DNA from 3 places in the Candidatus Brocadia sinica JPN1 genome. Region 2 is predicted to be linked to each of the others. Evidence: riboswitches for the same ligand, from Rfam matches in the RefSeq annotation. Region 2 holds a riboswitch; each other region holds the start of a gene.
What was found. Region 2 has a riboswitch for cyclic di-GMP ahead of BROSI_RS18715 (Kelch repeat-containing protein). Riboswitches for the same ligand answer to the same signal wherever they lie in the genome.
Positions count from the first base shown of each region.

Region 1: it holds a riboswitch for cyclic di-GMP, as region 2 does, so the genes downstream of both, BROSI_RS03200 (caspase family protein) here and BROSI_RS18715 (Kelch repeat-containing protein) in region 2, are expected to answer to the same signal.
Region 3: it holds a riboswitch for cyclic di-GMP, as region 2 does, so the genes downstream of both, BROSI_RS02580 (hypothetical protein) here and BROSI_RS18715 (Kelch repeat-containing protein) in region 2, are expected to answer to the same signal.

Region 1 covers NZ_BAFN01000001.1:704,040-706,315, forward strand. Annotated here, with positions in the region: gene BROSI_RS03200 (caspase family protein) at 1-1,018, opposite strand, end outside; cyclic di-GMP riboswitch class I at 1,070-1,188, opposite strand; gene BROSI_RS03205 (MgtC/SapB family protein) at 1,622-2,276, shown strand, end outside.
Region 2 covers NZ_BAFN01000002.1:23,523-25,798, forward strand. Annotated here, with positions in the region: gene BROSI_RS18710 (porin) at 1-442, opposite strand, end outside; cyclic di-GMP riboswitch class I at 857-1,004, shown strand; partial or broken gene BROSI_RS18715 (Kelch repeat-containing protein) at 1,240-2,276, shown strand, end outside.
Region 3 covers NZ_BAFN01000001.1:567,019-569,294, reverse strand. Annotated here, with positions in the region: gene BROSI_RS02585 (FAD-dependent oxidoreductase) at 1-850, opposite strand, end outside; cyclic di-GMP riboswitch class I at 1,135-1,247, shown strand; gene BROSI_RS02580 (hypothetical protein) at 1,346-2,276, shown strand, end outside.

The DNA.
Region 1 (2,276 bases), on a different contig from region 2:
TCTTGTTCCTGATCTTATTCGTGGTTGCGCGGTGATTATGAACCATATGGATGTCTTTGGTTGGGAATTCATGCACCTCCTGAAGCATACGGTTTACCAGGAAAGAGTCGTTTATGCAGCCGTAGAGCGGTGGAATAGGGAACGGATATTCGTTAATGGCAATCAGTAATGCCTTTTTCTTTGGTTTTCTCGGCTCTAACGCCCTCTCTGCAACCCCTGGTGGGATTGTTACCCTCAAGGATGTCAGCAGGATCCCGGTCATTTCGTCATCCCCTAGATACCCCACCGCAAGGTGACCAGTCTTACTATGGATATTCATGTTTTTAAAGCGGTCATGATCATCGTAAATATTTAAGTAACCGCCAATAGGATCGCCATTAAACCATTCCCAGAATCCGTTTCCCTCATTATCGACATTCGTCCACCGCATCGTCTTCTCCGGATATTTTCGCCGTTCAATTCTGACAACGGGTATCCACAGAGGGCTGCCAATGGTAATCAGTGACGAAATCTTTGGACATTTGTCCCACCTGCTTAAGACATCGTACGTTACTACTGTTCCCCAGCTATGACAGATAATGTGGAGTTCAGTATCCTGTTGTGACAATTCGATAAGTTTGTCCCGAAGCTGTTTTTGGACTTTATCTGCTAAAGCTGCATCAAGTAAATAATATCCAAAATCGCCAAGGTAATCGCCAATGAATCCTCGCTCCATACTTCGATCGAGAGTTTTTCCTTTCCCTTTGCACCATCGTAAGAGTTCCCGGTGAATTGTCGTATTTATTTCATCCTTGAGTTTCGATGCCTTGTCTGTTAACGAGGGCGCTTTCAATGATCTTTTTCCGGGTTCTCCTCCCCCTGAATAATCATCCATAATGCCTTCCCACCATACACCATGATAGTCACGGTTAGGGTCAAATTTGTTTGTCCCGATTGCATTAGCAACTCTCTCACGCCATTCATGCCAGTAATCAGACTTTGAATCCCCAATTCCATGGACAAAAATTATTTTTCCCATACGGTTCCCCCTTTCCTGCAAATAAAAAAGCCTTACTACAGAGATATTCATTCCGGCAGTAAGGCTGTCTTTATTCCCGCAAAAACCGGTTTTTTAAAACCCCGTCCGTACAGGCTTAAAGATCCACTACTTTGCGCCCCCCGATCACTCAGGGTTTACCCTTATCAAAATGCTTGCTAAAGAGTCATTGGCAAAATAGAAACCATTTTACAACAGGCAAAAAAAATTTTAAAAATTATTTCATTGTGATTTGTATTTTAATCACTTACGAACGAAGAACAAAACATGAATGGCAATGGATATAATGCGCAAAAAATGCAACATGCCACACAAGTGTATCGTCACATGTATGTGTCATGACACACAACCGGTATAATTCACGCGGAAGACAGTCTTTCTTTCAGATTCGATGCGGCCCAGGCTTCTTCGTGCCTTTCAGTATTTGAGAAAAAAGTCTAAACTTTATTTTTACTTTTGGTGGGAAGATAATAAACATTTGACATTAATTATAGGCTGGGTTATACTTTTTGTCAAATACTTAAATCATTTATCTAAAATGAGTTATGTGTTGAATAAATCTCTTTGTTAAATGAAGGAGCAGATATGTCTTATCTTCTGAGTCTTATGGAAACCTTTGATAACTCTATCGGAAAACTTCTCATAGCAGCCGTTTTAGGCGGGATTATTGGGTGGGAAAGGGAACGGCGAGGACGACCGGCCGGATTGAGGACCCATATTCTGGTATGCGTGGGTGTAACCCTGATGATGGTGGTATCTGAGCATATCTTTCAAAGATATAAAACTTTTGCCGCTGATTCCATCATACGGGTCGATCCTGCAAGGATTGCCGCCCAGGTGGTAACCGGGATCGGTTTCCTGGGTGCGGGCACAATTATGAGATTTAAAACAACGGTGCGGGGGTTGACGACTGCGGCATCTTTATGGGTCGTGGCGGGCATCGGTTTGGCAATAGGAAGCAGCTGTTATACTCCTGCGATGCTTACAACACTCATAACGCTTTTTGCGCTATTGTTAGGACCTCTCTTTGAACGCGGAATTAAACGTGATACCTATAGAACACTCAAGGTGTGCGCCTCAGGTTCCGAACCCAATTTCACACCTATTGTGGAAATATTAAGAAGGAATTCAATGGAATTGCAACATTACGAATTTGAACGCGACCTTGTGAAAAATGAAGTTCAGTATAACATCAATGTGAGATTTAAAGACGAGACTGCGGTCTCAAAAGTTTGCGATG
Region 2 (2,276 bases):
TGGAAAGCTTTTCTTCATCAGGTGTATAGAGGGTTGCCATTGCAGGCAGACCAAGTCCCATTTTCTTTCGAGCCTCATCTGTGGCAAGATAGTCTTCTACTGCTTTTTTAACCTCTTCCTTCGCAACGGGAGCAGATTCTATACGGTTATTTGTGGCAAGAAAGTCTTTAATTTCATGTTGAATCTCTGCTTTGGTGATAGGGGCAGGCTCGGCGCTGAGCGTCTCTATCCGGCTTCTCAACACCTGTATCTGTTCCTGCTGCTTCTGCATGAGTTCCTCCATTTGTTTCAGTTGCCATTTCAAATCTTCCATTTCGCTCCCAGATACTTCCTCAGGCTGCACAGTCTCCTGAGCAAAGACACTGTTCAGCATACCACCTACATATGCGCTACAAAGCACCATTGTCGAAAATAAAACATATTTACACCATTTACTCTTCATTTTTAACCCTCCTTTTCTACAAAGTAACCTTTCAAATAAACACACACAACTTTTCTAGAGATATCCCCTTTCATGAATGCAACAATTACCGCTAATACGGTAATGAGAAAGTCAATCTTTTTTACCATATATGAAGCTATAATAAACTTTGAATGTTAAGAACGTGTTAAGGTATTGTTAATTTCTCGTTAAATTTATTGCACAGGCGGGTATGGCTTAAACTTGAGACGGCGTTAATTCTTTGTTAAATGTAAAATAGTTATGGATTGAAACAGTCCTTTGTCACTCTTAAAACCAATGCGTGATGGAAATTGCTGAATTTCTTTTCTTCAATTTTTTTCCTTGACTTTCACAATCTAAATGTTTATCTTTCTCCTACAATTTTATATATACTGAAGCAATGCAATTTTTAAATCTCGATAAAGGCAAACCATAAGCAATTGTGGGACGCAAAGTAAAGGGTCTTTTTTAGCATACAGGGAAGTATGGTGGGACGATAGGGAAAAGTCCTTTTTTTAATGTTGTAGGGAAATAGGCATAATAAGACAGCCTTACTGCCGAAAATGTTTTGATGAACATTTTTCCAGTAAGGCTTTTTTGTTTTGTACCGCATCCCTTTAGGGTGCGCATTTGATGGAATGCCACACCTTATGCACGTTTATTGGTAACCGCAATGTACGCAGGCTAAAGCCGTGCGGCTACAAGGAGATTTGCTGATGTGAAACCCGTGATTACATGGGAACTGGCAATTCGTATCTAGGAGCACATGTTTTAGAAAAAGGAAAGGAGGAGAGTATATGTCACGAAATTATATAAAGAATATTGTGTGTGGAAAGTATTGGTTGATAGGGTTACTGTGGATTCTCAGTATAGGGATGTGTGTCGGTGGGTCAGCAGCAGGGCATGAGGGATTGAGCCTTGAGGCGAGGATAGCATGCCAGAGGGCGCTGGAAGAGGTGTACTGGAAACATACGATATGGCCTGAGGCAAATACATCCCCAAAACCTCAGTTGAGTGAGGTCATGTCTGAAGAGGAACTGAGAAAGAAGGTTACGGAGACGCTAAGAATGTCAAAGGCGTTGGAAGAGGTATGGCACCATCCGATAATAGGAAACGATCTCCAGGCGGAGATGGAACGTATGGCAGAGACAACGAAAGATGCTGAGACGCTGCATGAACTCTGGTCAGCGCTGGGGAATGACCCGCAGTTGATAGCAGAGGTCTTGGCCAGGCAGACGTTAGTGGAGAGGCTCATACACGACTGGTATGCTTTTGATGAACGGTTTCACGGGAGATTGAAGAAGCAAGCGATGAGGAAGGTGGAATCGCTTCTCAGTATAAAAGACATGAAGGACGTGAAAGGCGCATACCATGAGATGGAATGGCGGAAAGGGAGAAATAGTGAGGATTCAGCAAAGGATTATATGAGTGGAGACGCCCTGGAATTCTCTGAAGACGAGTGGCAGGATGCGATAGGAAGGTTATCAGAAATATTTGGACAAAAGGAAGGGCAGATACCTTTGGGGCAGGTAAGCGCTTTACAGGAGGATGCGGAGCGGTTTTATGTGGTGGAAGTATTACAGAAAGAAACAGAACAAGTAAAGGTAGCCGTGGTGGAGTGGAGGAAGGTGGATTTTGACAAGTGGTGGTCACGGGTGAATGAGCGGTTTGCGCCAGAGACAGAAGATGGGGCATTTAACTATCGTTTACCTGAAATTGCAGCAGCCCCCCTACCCTATGCCCCTAACGCCTGGTCTCCAACGTCCGCTAGTCAAGTCCCATCCCGAAGCGGGCACACGGCGGTGTGGACGGGCACATATATGATTGTATGGGG
Region 3 (2,276 bases), on a different contig from region 2:
ATACCCCAGGGATGTTTGTCTCCATACGCTCATTTACCTTTATGGCCCGTGCTGTGCCAATCTCTATACCAGACTCCTGAGCCAGTTTGATATTGGGTTTTATGCCGATGGAGAGAATAACCATGTCTGCAGGCAACTGCCGTTTGTCAGTAATAACTTTTATTACCGTATTGTCATTTCCCTCGAAGGACTTTACACCATCCGATGTGATGATCTCGATGCCTTTTCCCATTAAGTACTTCTGAACAATTGATGCCATATCCTTGTCCAGCGGGGGCAAGATTTGATCCAGGAGTTCAACAACGGTCACCTTAATACCTCGCAGAACCAGATTTTCCACCATTTCCATACCAATAAGTCCGCCACCCACGATTACAGCGTTTTTTACCTGCCCGCCATCCACAAAAGCCCGTATCTTTAATGTGTCATCAATCGTTCTTAACGTAAAGATGTTATTCAGAGAAATGCCTGGGAGGGGAGGAACAATGGGTTGTGCCCCTGTGGCAATGATGAGCTTGTCATAATCGAAGACAAGTTCTTGGCCCTTTTCAATGTCCCTGGCCCTTACCTGTTTGGACATGGTGTCAATGGCCGTTGCCAGATGCCTGGTAAGGACGGTAATGTTATGCATGTTCTTAAAATAGATCGGTTCCCGAAGGATGAGTTTTTTTGAATCCCTGATGATATCCCCGATAAAATAGGGCATGCCACAACCCGCGTAGGAGATGTATTGTTCGTCTGTTATGACAGTAATTTTCATCGCAGGCGACTCACGCCGTGCCTTGGCCGCCGCCTTCATCCCGGCCGCGACACCGCCAATGATTATCAGATGTTTGACATTGTTTACCATAGTTGTCTCAATTCATAGTTTTGCAAAGCCGCATCCAAATCCCCCCTAAAAAGGAAGAGAAAGGGGTTGTAAAATTTGTAAAAAAGAAATTTTTAAAAGGTGGTACTACAAGAATTACTGAGAAGTGTTATTATCATATCAGAAAAGCGTAAAGAAACAATCAAGAAAAATCCACAGTAAACCTTGTATCTTTAACCTGGTATTTTCTTGACAATGCGTTTGTTTGTGGTAGATTTACCCTGAAATTTGCGGATGGTTTTTGCTGATTTCTGAAAAGCAAAAATATACGAAAAGAGCAAAACCCTGGGAGAACAGGGGACGCAAAGGGAGGGTCTTTAGCTTACATGGATGTAAAAAAGACAACCTTACTTCCAAAAAAGATAGCCTTACTGCCGAAGATTTCTATAGAATATCCTGGCGGTAAGGCTTTTTTGTTTTCTTGACGTATCATCAAGAGAAGAAACTAAACTCATATTTTAAGAATCGGAGGGTTTTATGAAGAAGCCAATGATTTTGAAGCAGGGCATTAGGAATGCTTTTAGAGCCATAAAGAAAATTTCTTTGCCTTTCTGTTTGGCCGCGATTATGGGATTCTCTGGATGTAGTTCCCGGGAATTTAAGAGTGGACTGATATATAAAGAATGGACAAGAACCATGTCTGAAGAAGGTATTTTCCCCGTCTTCCCTCCCCGTGAAGATGTGCAGGCAGGAGACATTTGGCTGCTTCCAACACATCCGTATGAAACTGAGTTAATTGAACAGGTAGGGGGATTAGGCAAGGCAGGGATCTGGGTTACCAATGTTCTCTATGAATTAAAATCCATGAATGGTACGTCAACCCTGGCAAATGATTTTTATACAAACCGTTTTTCGTTTCCAAGCACAACGGATGCCATGAAAAAATCCATTTCTAAGGATGAAGCGCACTTGGCGGATGTCTCTATAATGCCGGTTGCAACAAGTGATCAGGATGTTTTTACCGGTGGTGATTGTAACCGGTTAAGGCAAGTGGCTTTTCCCGAATTTACCGTTACCAACATTACGCAAGCCGATGTAAATGCATTAGTCCCGATTGAATATTTAAATGTCGCCCTTGGATTTTCATTGAATAAAATAGGGGAGGTTTCTTTAAAAATTCCCTCAGCAGAGTCTTATGCTATTCCTGCCAGGCTACTTACAGATATTTTCTTTCGAACTGATTCATTAAAACTCGGGAAAGAAAACAATTTTATTCTTGAACCGTATGATTATAAAATTGCAACGAACAGTGCCGAAGGAATTAGAGGAATTTCTGGTATAAACTATATAACTTTGAAGTTGGCCCGGTCACAGTTTAATGAAGCAGGCAGGGAAATATTGGAGAATCGATCTCTATCTGCCGAATTCATTGAAAAGATTAAAAAGGATAGCGATTACATTTGGATAG